One region of the Pseudarthrobacter equi genome, then DNA from elsewhere that is predicted to be linked to it. Evidence: riboswitches for the same ligand, from Rfam matches in the RefSeq annotation. Region 1 holds a riboswitch; each other region holds the start of a gene.
What was found. A riboswitch is a leader RNA that binds a small molecule or an ion and turns the genes downstream of it on or off. The one in region 1 is predicted to bind cyclic di-AMP.
Positions count from the first base shown of each region.

Region 2: another riboswitch for cyclic di-AMP. It lies ahead of BLT71_RS20320 (aggregation-promoting factor C-terminal-like domain-containing protein); the one in region 1 lies ahead of BLT71_RS05995 (C40 family peptidase).
Region 3: another riboswitch for cyclic di-AMP. It lies ahead of BLT71_RS12105 (C40 family peptidase); the one in region 1 lies ahead of BLT71_RS05995 (C40 family peptidase).

Region 1 is NZ_LT629779.1:1,314,598-1,318,900, reverse strand. Features, by position in the region: gene BLT71_RS06005 (HNH endonuclease) at 1-452, opposite strand, end outside; gene BLT71_RS06000 (NlpC/P60 family protein) at 697-1,470, opposite strand; partial or broken gene BLT71_RS05995 (C40 family peptidase) at 1,628-2,314, opposite strand; cyclic di-AMP (ydaO/yuaA leader) riboswitch at 2,385-2,566, opposite strand; gene BLT71_RS05990 (M23 family metallopeptidase) at 2,695-3,525, opposite strand; cyclic di-AMP (ydaO/yuaA leader) riboswitch at 3,536-3,754, opposite strand; gene BLT71_RS05985 (metal-dependent transcriptional regulator) at 3,896-4,303, opposite strand, start outside.
Region 2 is NZ_LT629779.1:1,136,356-1,140,658, reverse strand. Features, by position in the region: gene BLT71_RS05210 (response regulator transcription factor) at 1-408, shown strand, start outside; gene BLT71_RS05205 (sensor histidine kinase) at 415-1,908, shown strand; cyclic di-AMP (ydaO/yuaA leader) riboswitch at 2,042-2,198, shown strand; gene BLT71_RS20320 (aggregation-promoting factor C-terminal-like domain-containing protein) at 2,202-2,927, shown strand; gene BLT71_RS05190 (VOC family protein) at 3,130-3,498, opposite strand; gene upp (uracil phosphoribosyltransferase) at 3,557-4,192, opposite strand; gene BLT71_RS05180 (phosphatase PAP2 family protein) at 4,291-4,303, opposite strand, start outside.
Region 3 is NZ_LT629779.1:2,691,718-2,696,020, reverse strand. Features, by position in the region: gene BLT71_RS12110 (protein adenylyltransferase SelO) at 1-881, shown strand, start outside; gene BLT71_RS12105 (C40 family peptidase) at 981-1,826, opposite strand; cyclic di-AMP (ydaO/yuaA leader) riboswitch at 1,830-2,002, opposite strand; gene BLT71_RS12100 (hypothetical protein) at 2,188-3,156, opposite strand; gene BLT71_RS12095 (aggregation-promoting factor C-terminal-like domain-containing protein) at 3,257-4,303, shown strand, end outside.

The DNA.
Region 1 (4,303 bases):
TTTTCCAATTCCTTGATCTGCCAGATGGTGCCGTGCGGAGGCGCTGGCTCGAACCGCAGCTTCCAGCCCATCTCGGCGGGTGTGTGGTCGCCTTTGACGTTGTTGCAGCGCAGGCAGGCAGCCACCAGGTTCTCCCAGGTGTCCGCCCCTCCGCGGGACTTGGGGTGCACATGGTCGATCGTGTGCGCCGCTTTTCCGCAGTACGCACACTTGTGCCCATCCCGCCTCAGGACGCCGCGCCGGCTGACGGCGGTGGCATGGTTGTATCTGGGCCGGATGTAACGGTTGAGGAGAATCACGGAGGGGCGGCCCAGGATTTCCTGCGGACCCACCACGGGATCATCGCCCTCCGCTACCACGCTTGCCTTGCCCGTGAGCACAAGCACCAGCGCCCGGCGGAAAGTAATAACCGCCAGCGGTTCATATCCAGCATTCAGAACGAGAGTGCGCATGCACGTACCTCTTCACGGCCGCACCCGTCAGGGGCACGAGGGCCGGCTGCCCTCGGCATGTCCGGGCTATGGATCGACACCACAAGAGTAAACAAAGAAATGCAGGATCAGCTAATCACGGCACACAAGTATCGTCAGGGAAGGGCGTCCGGAGCGCACCGCCCGTTAACGGCAAAGGACCCCTGCCGCGTGGGCAGGGGTCCTTTTATCCGAAGGGCGGCCGTACCGGCCCTGTCGGGGGGAATCAGTTGACGCGGATGAAGACCGGTCCGGAACCGACGTTTGCGCTGAAGACCACGGTCTGGTTGCCGTTGTAGCCGCCGTGCACTGCCTGGCCGTTGCCGGCGTAAACAGCGATGTGGGCCATGCCGGCGCCGCCGTCGGCGTAGTAGATCAGGTCGCCGGGCTGGGCCTCGGCAGCGCTCACGGTGCGGCCCAGGGAGAGGTAGCCAGCGGGCCAGTCGTGGAAGTTGATGCCCACGGCAGCCAGCGAGTTGGTGACGAGCATGGTGCAGTCCTGGTTGACGCCGAGCTGGGCGTACGCTGCGGACAGGATTGCTGCGCCCTTGCCGCTGGCAGATGCCTGGGGAGCAGATGCGGGCTGCGCCGTGACGGTAGCGGTGACCTTCGGCGCTGCAGCGGTCTGCGTTGCGGGTGTCTGGGCAGCCGGAGCGGCTTCCTGGACCTCAACCTCGGGCTCTGCCTCAACCACCGGAGCCGGGCTGGTACTGACGGCCGGCTTCTCGAAGGAGATGTTGATGGTGGAAGCCGCGGAGATCGGGGCTTCCACAGCTGTTCCAACTTCAAAAGCGGATGCAGGAGCGGAGTCGCGCTGGACGTTGGTGTCAGCTGCGTTTGCGGCGATGCCGCTGGTCAGGACCAGGCCCGAGGCTGCGGCGATAACCGCTGCCTGGCGCCCAACGCCGCCGGCGTTGCCGCCAACAGCCTTGGCGATAATGGCGATTGAGTTGGTCTTGGTGACTTCGGCGCGATGCCGTGCGGTAGCACGAGTCGTCATCAGTTCTCTCTTTCGTTATCCCCGGGCCTGTAGGCAACACGGGGGTTTTGGACGCGCCGGCATCTTGGGGGTACGTCGGCGCGTCCCGAACGGGGATGTGTGATTTAGCGAAAAGCGGGGGCAAAGAAAAAGTTTCTGGGGCCTGGGGCCCCAGAAACTAGTTCATGGTGTAGAACGAGGAGGTTCCCGTGGCGGCAACCGCGTGAAGAAGGGTGCCCTGGGACGGGTTGAGCGCGCTGATCATCATGCCGTTGCCGACGTAGATGCCAACGTGTGCGCCGCCGTTCTGCATGACGAGATCGCCAGGCTGGGGGGTGGAGGTGGGCTTCATGGCGTTCCAGGCATTGACGCGCGGGATGCTGATGCCGGCCTGGGCGTAGACCCACTGGGTGAATCCGGAGCAGTCCCAGCCGTTGGGGCTGGTGCCGCCCCACACGTACGGGTGGCCAATGCCGGTCTACGCGATGGCCGCGATGCCCGAGGTGGCAGCGGAGGAAACTGTTTCCGCGAGCTTCTCGGAAGCAGCTTCGGTTGAGCCAGCGGCTGCGGTGACGGCGTTGCCGGCATCCCGTGCTGCTGACGCAGTGGACTGGGTGCGTACCGGCTCCGGCTTCGGAGCAGCAGTGGTCTTGATGACCGGGCGCTCGAAGGAAACAGTGGCGGTAGGTGCCGCGGTGACAGCCAGGGCGGTCTGGGCCGAACCCGACTCGGTGGATGCCGAGACGCCCGCGGTGGTGTCCGCGACGGCCGGCAGGCCCATAGCCAGGACGAGGCCGGAAGCGGCTGCAACTACTGCAGCCTGGCGACCCACTGTCCCGGCATTGGCACTTACAGCCTTGGACACGGCGCCCAAAGGGTTGGTACGAACCGTTTGCGCACGGTGGCGCGCAGCATTATGGCGTGAAGACACGAAGGTAGCCTCTCCCAATGCCTGCGAGGTGAGCTGTCGGATTCGGATGGGAGTCACCCGGCCACACGGCTTCCAAGGAAGCTTTCGTGACTTAACCCCAAGGCCTTCGAAACAAGAAGGCCAAAATTGGTTCCCCCGCCCCTGCCAGACGATGAAATGCGAACGGACCTTGAGCGGTGGCAGAGTTAGGCAATCCACTCAAGAGCGTCAACTTCGGAAAAGTTGACGCGATTTAGACGGTACAGCAGTTTTGTTTGAATGTCACATTCAGGTCACGGCGGGTCACGGCCATTCGAGAGTCCACCATCATTTGGCTAGAGCCAGCCGGTGGGGTCGACGACCTCACCGTTGACCTGGACTTCAAAGTGGAGGTGGCAGCCCGTGGAGGCGCCGGTGGTCCCGCTGAGGGCAATGACGTCGCCCCGGGAGACGGTTTGGCCCTCCTTCACGTTGAACGACGACAGGTGGTTGTAGGTGGTCTCCAGGCCGTTGCCGTGGTCCACCACCACCCTGTTGCCGCCGCCGTACTGGTGCCAGCCCACAAAAGTCACGGTTCCGGTGGCGGCAGCCATCACGGAGGTACCGCACTGGGCAACATAGTCCTGCCCGCGGTGAAAGTCGCCGGTGCCGCCGGTGATGGGGCTGACGCGGTAGCCGAACGGCGACGCCGTGGTCATGGTGGCCAGCGGGGCCCCCAGGGTACCGGCGGATGCAGCCCGGGAGACCGATCCTGCGGACTGGGCGCTGAGCAGCTGCTTGAGCTTGCCGTCAGGGTCCGCCTGGGTGACCACGGCGGAGCGGCTGAAGTCGATCTGGGCGCCTGCTTCCGCGGAAATCGCGGGCTGTGGCGTCACAGATGAGGCGGCAACGGCACCGGTTCCGCTGGCGTCAGTTGCCATGACGGGACTGGTCACGGGGACGGTAACGGTAAGCACCAGGCCGGTGGCGGCAAGCGCGATGCCGGCCTTCTGGCCGATACCGCTGGCCGAGGCGAATTCCGTTATCTGGCGGAACGGACCCCGACGGCGGCGCGCGTCACGGTGGAGATCGCGGGGGCGCGAGGTCTCGGCAGCCTGGACGGCTTCGACAGCACGCGGCGTAGCAGCGGGGCCCGCCGCGCGGCGGCGGCCCCGGGGGGTCTGCATGGTCAAGAAGGGTTCCTCTCTGGATAGCCTGCGAAGTTAGCTGTCGGATTCGGGTCAGAGAGTTCACAGACCCGGTCCGCCGTAAGCAAGCTGCGGCACAGAGAAATCCCCGGAAGGTTCCTTCACTGGAAGAGGCTTGCTGCTGACGGACTTCACCCCAAGGCAGTCCCCCGCTGCCAGTTGTGGTTCCCCCGCCTCTGCCAGTTATGACTTGGTGCTCCTGATCCGCTGGCAGAGCTCGGCTCCAGATCAGGTAACGCTTAAGTATCAACGCTTTCGTTCAACTATAGGGGCTTAAGTCCCTTAGTAACAATTCCGTTATTTTTGCGTGATCCAGCTCCCACGGGGTAAAAGCAGGGATTTTACGGTGTCAGTTGACGGCTACGAATACGTGGGCAGCCACTTCGGGAGGCAGTTCCAGGGCGCCTTCAATGCCCGGAACACGGACCGAAATGTAGTCCCCCACACGCTCCAGCGATACCGCCGCTCCGGGGCGGATGCCGCCTTCGTCGAGCTGGGACAGGAGTTCGGGTTCCACCTGGATGGGTTCAGCCAACCGGCTGATGGTCACGGCAGAGGCGGGGCCGTACGTCTTCATGGCCTCAAGAAGGCTGATCGCACCGTCGGACAAGGACAGGTCCGGGTGGCCACCCAGTGCGGCCAGTCCGGGAATCGGGTTTCCGTAGGGCGATTCGGTGGGGTGGTTGAGCAGTTCGTAGATCCGGCGCTCAACGCGCTCACTCATCACATGCTCCCAGCGGCACGCTTCGTCGTGGAC
Region 2 (4,303 bases), 180 kb from region 1:
CTGGCCGCCGGCGGCGACGACTATGTCACCAAACCGTTCAGCATGGAGGAAGTCATCCTCCGCCTGCACCGGCTGGTCCAGCGTTCAGGCGTCGCCGCCATGGACACTGCCGAACTGGTGGTTGGCGACCTGGTGCTCAACGTCGACACCCGGGAAGTCACCCGCGCCGGGGATGACGTGCAGCTGACGGCCACCCAGTTCGAACTGCTCCGCTACCTCATGGAAAACCCCAAGCGGGTCATCAGCAAGGCACAGATCCTTGACAGGGTGTGGGACTACGACTTCGGCGGCCAGGCCAACATCGTCGAGCTCTACATCTCCTACCTGCGCAAGAAGATCGACGCCGTCCATCCGCCCATGATCCACACCGTCCGCGGGGCCGGTTACGTCATCAAGCCGGCGGACTAGCTCGCCATGGCCCCTTCAGACGCTTCCTACACCCGGAGTTGGCTCAGGCCCGCAACCTGGCACCTGCGTACCCGCCTGATCGCCCTGGCCATGGCCCTGCTCATCGCCATCTGCGGTGCCGTTGGCATCGTGAGCTACGCATCGATGGACGCCTTCCTGACCCGGCAGCTTGATGACCAGCTCAGCCAGGCCGCCAACCTCGCCGACAACCCGGGCCGCCCGCCCTTTGGCGGCTTTAACGGACGGGATCCCCTGGACGCCCGGGGCCAAAGAATCGGCACCGTCAACGCGAGCATCCGCAACAGCCAGGTTAGTTCCGGCGGCTTCCTCGCCTCGGACACCACCCGCCAGCCCCTGTCCACAGAGGACAAGGAGACGCTCCTTGCGCTCGATGCCAACTCAAGGCCCGTGGACCGTTCGATGTCCAGCGGTGATTATCGGCTGATCGCGGTCCAGACAAGCTCCGGTGACATCCTGGTCACGGGACTCCCCCTGGCCGCCAAGGAAAGTACCCTCAGGTCCCTCGTGTGGACCTTCGTGTTCGTCTCGCTGGGCGGACTGCTGCTGATCGGCCTGGTGGGGACGGTGCTGATCCGCCGCACCATGAAACCGCTGGAACAGCTCTCCGAGGTTGCCACCAGGGTGTCGGAACTGCCCCTGGACGCCGGCGAGGTGGCGCTCGCCGTCCGCGTGCCGCCGTCGAACTCCAACCCGGGCACCGAAGTGGGCAGTGTGGGGCATGCGCTGAACCTCATGCTGGACAACGTGGCCAGCGCCCTGGAAGCCCGGCAGAAGAGCGAAACCAAGGTGCGCCAGTTCGTGGCGGACGCCTCGCATGAGCTCCGCACCCCATTGACCGCCATCCGCGGCTACACCGAGCTGATGCGGATGACGGAGGACTTCACTCCCGACGGTCAGAAATCACTGGCCCGGGTACAGAGCCAGTCCGAGCGGATGACGGCACTGGTGGAGGACCTGCTGCTCCTGGCGCGGCTGGATGAGGGCCAGCCGCTCAAGCTGGCCGAGGTGGACCTGACGCAGCTGGTGGTGGAAAGCGTCAACGACGAAAAGGTCATGGCCCCCAGCCACACCTGGCGGCTCGATCTTCCCGCGGAGCCGGTGCTGGTGAACGGGGACGGCGCGCAGCTGCGGCAGGTGCTCATGAACCTGCTGTCCAACGCCCGGAAACACACCCCTGCCGGAACCACCGTGGTGGCCGGCGTCGGCACGGCTCCGGACGGCGCCGCCGTCGTGACGGTCACGGACGACGGCGGGGGCATACCGGCGGACTTCGTGGACCACGTCTTTTCACGCTTCGCCCGCGCAGACGCAGCCCGCAAGGGCAGCGGCGACCAGGCCGGCGCGGCCGTTGCAGAGGGCACCAGCGGGCTGGGCCTGTCCATCGTCCAGTCCATCGTGGAAGCCCACGGAGGCCGGGTAACGGTCACATCACGGCCGGGGATGACGGAGTTCGCGCTCCGGCTCCCGACTGTAGCCTGAATTCGCCAAGGCGACGCGCCGTCGTCGTGATGTCTGTTACCTAAATGTGACTTAAGCGCCGCTCTCCTGTACCGTCGATATGGTGCGGTTCCCGTTCGGGCCGCATATCCGGATGACGCCAAGCTCTGCCACTTCCCGGATTTCGCTTGAACTGAGGCAGAGGCGGGGGACCCACGTCCCGGGCAACGCAGTACTGCCCTTGGGGTTAAGCCAGCACGTGTATTTGCCGTGCGGCCGGATGCCCTCATCCGAACCCGACAGCTAACTCCGCAGGTGTGAGAGGCGAACTAAACATGTCTAAATTCACGGTAAAACCGCGCCCAAAATCGGCTCCGAGCCACAGCGCGCAGCCTGAAACCCGTAAGAAGTCTTCCTTCGGCAAGCGCGCCGCGGTCCTCGCAGTGTCCGCAGCGATGCTGGTGGGCGTAGGCGCCGCGGGCCAGGCCACGGATGCCATGTCCCGCGTGGCGGCCACCGGCTCAGAGTCCCCCGCTGCCGCCGATTCCCAGATGAGCATCGAGAAGAGCGAAATCCGCTCGAACCCGGCCGCGTCGGCGCCCGCCGAGCTCAAGGTTCAGCCCCAGGAAGCGGCACCGGCCCCCGCACCCGCGGCCGAACCTGCCCCGGCCGCAGCGCCCGCACCGGCCCCGGCCCCCGCACCGGAGGCTGCTCCGGCTCCCGCTCCCGAGCCCGCCCCCGTCGTCGCCGTCAACGATCCGGCCGGCGCACAGGCTTACGCGTCCGGCCAGCTGGCCAGCTACGGGTGGGCCCAGGACCAGATGCAGTGCCTGGTCACCCTGTGGACCAAGGAATCCGACTGGACCACCACCGCCACCAACGCCAGCAGCGGCGCCTACGGCATCGTCCAGTCCCTGCCCGCCGAGAAGATGGCGAGCTCCGGCCCCGATTACATGACCAACTACCGTACCCAGATCAACTGGGGCCTGAACTACATCAAGGAGCGCTACCAGTCCCCGTGTGGCGCCCTGAACTTCCACCTCGGTCACAACTGGTACTAAAAACCCTCACTGGCTGAGGCCTTCCGACCGGCCGCCGCCGAACCTTCCCGGTTCAGCGGCGGCCGTCGTCGTCTCCGCAGCCATGCGTGCGAGGTAGCAGTTTTTGGAGTTGACCCTCCGGCCGCCGAGCGGATCGGCACCTGCTTCGCCGTGGCGGCGAAATACCGCGAAGGCGTCGTGGTCCGGGGGCCGGGACGTGCCGTTACCGTCCCGGGATGTACTGGACGGCCCAGCGGTTGCCGTCGAGGTCTGCGAAGTACACGAAATGACCCCAGTCCTGGACATCCACATCGCTGACGTCCACGCCGTTGTTCTTCAGGTGGTCGTGGGCGGCCTGGATGTCACTGACCACCAGCTGGAGGTTGGAGCCTGTACCCGGAGGAGCGTCCGTGAGGCCTTCACCGATGCAGATGGAACATGCTGAGCCAGGCGGGGTCAGCTGCACGAAGCGGATGGACTCCGACGGACGTTCGTCGAAGTCGGCGTTGAAACCAACCTTGTTAACGTAGAAATCCTTGGCGCGGTCCACATCGGACACCGGGACAAACACGAGTTCAAGTTTCCAGTCCATTGCCACAGGCTACGGCCGGACCCCATATTGCGGAAGGCCTTCCGCCCGGTCAATGCGGTTAGCCGGCGATGCCGTACAGGCGGTCTCCCGCATCCCCAAGGCCCGGAACGATGTAGGACTTTTCGTTCAGCTTCTCGTCAATCGAGGCGAGGACGATGTGCACGTTCGCTTCGCCCAGTTCCTCCTCCAGCTTGGCCAGGCCCTCCGGGGCCGCAAGGAGGCAGATGCACGTGACGTCCGAGGCCCCGCGCTTGAACAGGAACTTGATGGCCTCGCGCAGCGTTCCGCCCGTGGCAAGCATGGGGTCCAGGACGAAGACCTGCCGGCCGGTAAGGTCCTCGGGCAGCCGCTCGGCATAGGTGATGATATCCAGGGTTTCCTCGTCGCGGGCCATGCCCAGGAAACCCACTTCTGCGGTGGGGACCAGCTTGGTCATACCCTCCAGCATGCCGAGGCCGGCGCGCAGGATGGGGACCACCAACGGCGTGGGCTTGGTGAAGGCCGTGCCCAAAGTGGTGCTGACCGGCGTCTCGATAGTGACGGGTTCGGTGCGGACCTCTCGCGTGGCCTCGTACGCCAGCAGTGTCACCAGCTCTTCGGTCAGCTGCCGGAACACGGGCGAAGGGGTGTTCTTATCCCGGAGGACAGTGAGCTTATGGGCGACCAGCGGGTGGTCCACAACGAGAGTGCGCATTGCTCAAAACTATCATCCGGCGCTGTCCCTGCCGGAGTTCCTGGCTTGGGCTCTTGGCGCGTGACCCGCCCGCCGGGGTGCGTCCCGGCGTCGTGAACCTACCCTCGGGGG
Region 3 (4,303 bases), 1.4 Mb from region 1:
AGCTCCTGCGCCGGCTGGCGGACCATGCCATCAGCCGCCACTATCCGGACGCCGCGGCGGAGGAGAACCCCTACCTCGCCCTGTACCGGGCCGTGGTGGCTTCGCAGGCCTCGCTCGTGGCGCAGTGGATGCTGGTGGGGTTCGTCCACGGTGTGATGAATACAGACAACATGACCATCTCCGGCGAAACGATCGATTACGGCCCCTGTGCCTTTATGGACGCGTTCAACCCGGCCGCCGTGTACAGCTCCATCGACGTCGGCGGCCGGTATGCGTACGCCAACCAGCCGGTCATGGCCGAATGGAACCTGGCCCGCCTCGCCGAAGCCATGCTGCCGCTCATCGACGAAGACCAAAAGGCGGCGGTTCCGGTGGCCGTGGAGGCGCTGGGCGGGTTCCGGCGGTATTACAGTGCGGCGTGGTTTGGCGGCATGGCCACCAAGCTGGGCCTGGCTGCGGGGAAGCCGGATACGGCGGCAGCCGAGGAGGTCTCTGACCTGGTGGACGGCGTCACCGGCATCCTCAAGGACGGCCCGGTGGACTACACGCTCTTCTTCAGGAACCTGGCCAAGGCCGCCCGGGGTGACAGCCGGCCTGTCCGCGGGATGGTCATGGACCTGGCTGCGTACGATGCCTGGGCCGAACGCTGGCAGAAGCTGGGGCCGGATGCCGGGCTGATGGACCGCACCAATCCCGCGTACATTCCGCGGAACCACCTCGTCGAAGAGGCGCTGGCCGCGGCTACCGGCGGGGACCTGGATCCACTGCACGGGCTGCTGGAAGCGGTGACGGCGCCGTACAGCGAACGCCCCGGCATGGAGCGGTACGCCGAGGGCGCCCCGGAGGACTTCGGGACGTACATGACCTTCTGCGGCACCTGAGCCTGAGTTTGGTTACGCAGTAAAAAGGGCGGCAGCCGGGATGTCCCGGCTACCGCCCTTTTTGCAGCTCTATGCGCTGGAAGCTACCTGCCCAGCAGGCTATGCGACCCGTACGTAGGAGGCTGCACCAACCCAGCTGACGGAGTGCACCTGGGTCTGGCTGCCGTTGACGCCGCCGCTGACCATCTGGCCGTCACCGGCGTACACGCCGACGTGGCCGGCGGAGATGACGAGGTCACCGGGGGCGGGGGTGCCCACCACGGTGCCGTACTGGAAGAACTGGCCGGGAGCCAGGTCTCCGACGGACTTGCCGACGGCGCGCAGGGCCTTCTCCACCATGGCGGTGCAGTCCTGGGTGACGCCGACCTGGCCGTAAGCGTTGGCGAGGATGGCAGCGCCGGTGCCCGAGCCGGTGGCCGCAGGCGTTGCCGAGGCGTAGCCGAGGTTCATGCCGGTGTTGGCGGGAGCAGTGCTTGCGGTCTGGACCGGTGCCGCTGCCGGAGCAACGGCCGGAGCGGCCGGTGCTGCGTAGCCGGCGCCGGGAATGGCAATCTGGTCACCGGGGTAGATGATCGAGGAAACGTCGAGGCCGTTGGCTGCCAGGACGTCGTTCAGGCCAACCCCGTAGGCGGACGCAATGGCGCCGAGGGTGTCACCGGAAGCAACCGTGTGGACGTTGCCGGCAGCGGCTGCAGGGGCAGCGGCTACGGGCGCGGCAGGAGCCGAGTATGCCTGGACGTTAGTGGTTTCGGTGCTGTCCGGGCCGGTCACGCCTGCATGTGCCGGAGCTCCGACGCCGAACGCAATGCCCGATGCTGCGGCTACTGCGAGTGCCGGGCGTCCAAAGGTCCGGGCCTGGGCCTTGGCCGTCACGGCCAAACCCTGCAGCGCGATGGAGCCGGCCGGAGTAGCGCGGTGACGGGCGGTGGTGAAATTTTTTGACACGGTTGATCGCCTCTCCCATGCCTGCGGGGTGAGCTGTCGGGTTCGGGCTGGAGATACCCGGCCGGTAACGCACTTCGTCAGGGACGGAAGGCGATATCGACTTAACCCCAAGGCTTCGGTGAAGCCGCGGAAACTTGGTTCCCCCGTCCCTGCCAGCTGGAAAGCGATTGAATCCCGGTTCAGCGGCAGGGCTCGGCAAGCTGAGGGGAATGTCCCGCTTGGGAGGGACACGTGTATGACCATAACCCGACGTTCACCCGATTGTCACATTTGGATAACATACGAGGCGGACCTCTCGGATGAAGCCATCGGCCGGATGGCGGCCCGGAACGCCGCGGTGACCTCGGATGATGCCCGGTGCCTAGCCGGTCTGGCAGGCCTGCGTAACAAAGTCATAAAGTTGCGCACGCAACGGCCCGCCGGCGGCCACTTTCAGGACGCCTTCCCGGGTCCCGACCGTAACGGTGAGGGGCAGCAGGGTGCCCACTTTGTCTTCCGCCACGGCGTGCGGATCGCACCGGGCGGGGCGCACCCGCAGGGCCAGGGCAGTGCCGGTTTCCCCCGTCCGGACCGTCACGTTCCGCGGCCACGGCTCAGCCCCGGACTCGGGCCCGGCCTCCGCCAGCAGGGGAGTGCCGCCCACGCTGTGCAGCGTGAGGGGCGGAGTCCCTCCGGGGGCCGTCGGCTGGGGGCTGATGCGAAGGAGGACGACGGCGGTGCGGCCGTCCGCCGCCACCTCAAGGTGCGGGTCCAGGGCCAGTCCGGCCACCTTCGCGGCGTCGGCGGCCAGGCAAAGCTCGCTGTTGTTGCGCGGCAGCACGCCGAAGGGATCCGGCGCCGGAAGGCTAAGGGCTGCCGGCTGCTGTCCGGCTGCAGCGAAGGAAACCGTGGCGCTGGCCTGCGGCGATGCCGTTGCCAGGTCGGCGCAGGCGGGGGGTGGAAGCTGTGCGGGCACGCTTTTGGGCTGGTGCGGCGGAAGCTCCAGGCTGCCAGCTTGTGGGGTCCACGCGATGTCCCCGTTGAACAGCGGGGAAGTGACGCGCGCCAGGTCCACTGTGAGGAGAACGTCCGTGGTGTTGGTGAGCTGGAGCAGGATGGCGTGCTGCCCGTACTGGTCGCGGGACTGGTTTACCTCGATGGTGACCGGTCCGGGGGCGGCGGCAGCGGGGGACGCTGCAGGGGTGGGCGGCTGCGGGCTGCAGGCTGATACCGCCAGTACTGCCGCGGTCAGGAATGGCAGCACGCGGTCGCCGGTTTCCGGTCTTGCTGTCCGTGCGGAGGCGGGGCCGCGGCGGATTGCTGTGGTGCGTGGTGTGCTGGCGCCGGCCATGGGCACAGTCTAGGGCTGTGGCGCGGCTTCCGTCTCTGCTGGATAACAATCCACAGCTGTAAACCCTCAACCTGTGGTTGAGCCCGTAGGCTACGGGACTATGTCCCAGTTCGTTACCAAACTGAAGTCCGCGGTGCTCGGCGGACTTCTGGTGTTTACCCTGCTGGGCGCGGCCCTGGTTCCGGCGTCGGCCGCGGACCTCCCGCCGGAGGGATACCCCTCCTGGGAAGACGTCCGGCAGGCCAGGGAGTCTGAAGCGGGAACAGCGGCCGGGATCACCCGGATCGGCAGCCTCCTCGCCGGTTTGCAGGCGGATGCAGAAACGCTTGGCGGCGCGGCCGTGACGGCTGCAGCGGAGTACGCCACTGCCGAAGCGGCACTCACCGCAGCCAACAGCCGGGTCGAAGCCCTGGCGGCGCAGTCCGCAGCAGCCAACGGGGAACTGCAGCAGCACCGCAGGGAGATCGGCGCCCTTGCCGTGCAGTCGTACAAGATGGGTTCAACCACGGCCGGATTCTTCATGGCCCTGGACGCCCTTGAGTCCGGCAGCGTCCACGGACTCAACATGGTGGAGCTGGTGGGCGCGAAGACGGCCGGCCTGGTGGACCGCGCGGCGTCCGCCGCGAAGGTGGCATCGTCCCTGGGTGAACAGGAGAAAGCTGCACGCTCCGAACGGGAAAACCTGGCCAAGGAGGCCGGGACCAGGCTTGCCGGGGCCAGATCGGCGCAGGACGCCGTAGCCCGCCACATCAGTGAAGAGCAGCAGCACGGCGGTGAACTCACTGCACAGCTGGCCTCACTCAAGGGAATAACCGCGGCCGTTGAGGGGGAGTTCCGGCAGGGCCAGGCCGCCCTCGCCGCTTATGAAGCCTCGCAGGCAGCCAAGCGGGCCGCCGCCCGGGAACAGGCCCAACGGGACTCGGACCGGGCAGCGAAAACCGCAGCAGACGCCCGCGTGGAGGTACCACCGCCCGCGGCCGCGGCGCCGCCGGGAGTTGCCGGTCCCGCGCCGGCGAACCCGGATCCGGTGAAGCCCGCTCCGGCGAACCCGGCCCCGGCGCCCCCGCCGCCGGCCCAGCCGGTGCCGCCGCCCGTCGTCGTACCCTCCGTTCCCGGTGGTGCCGTCAACGATCCTGCCGGAGCGAAG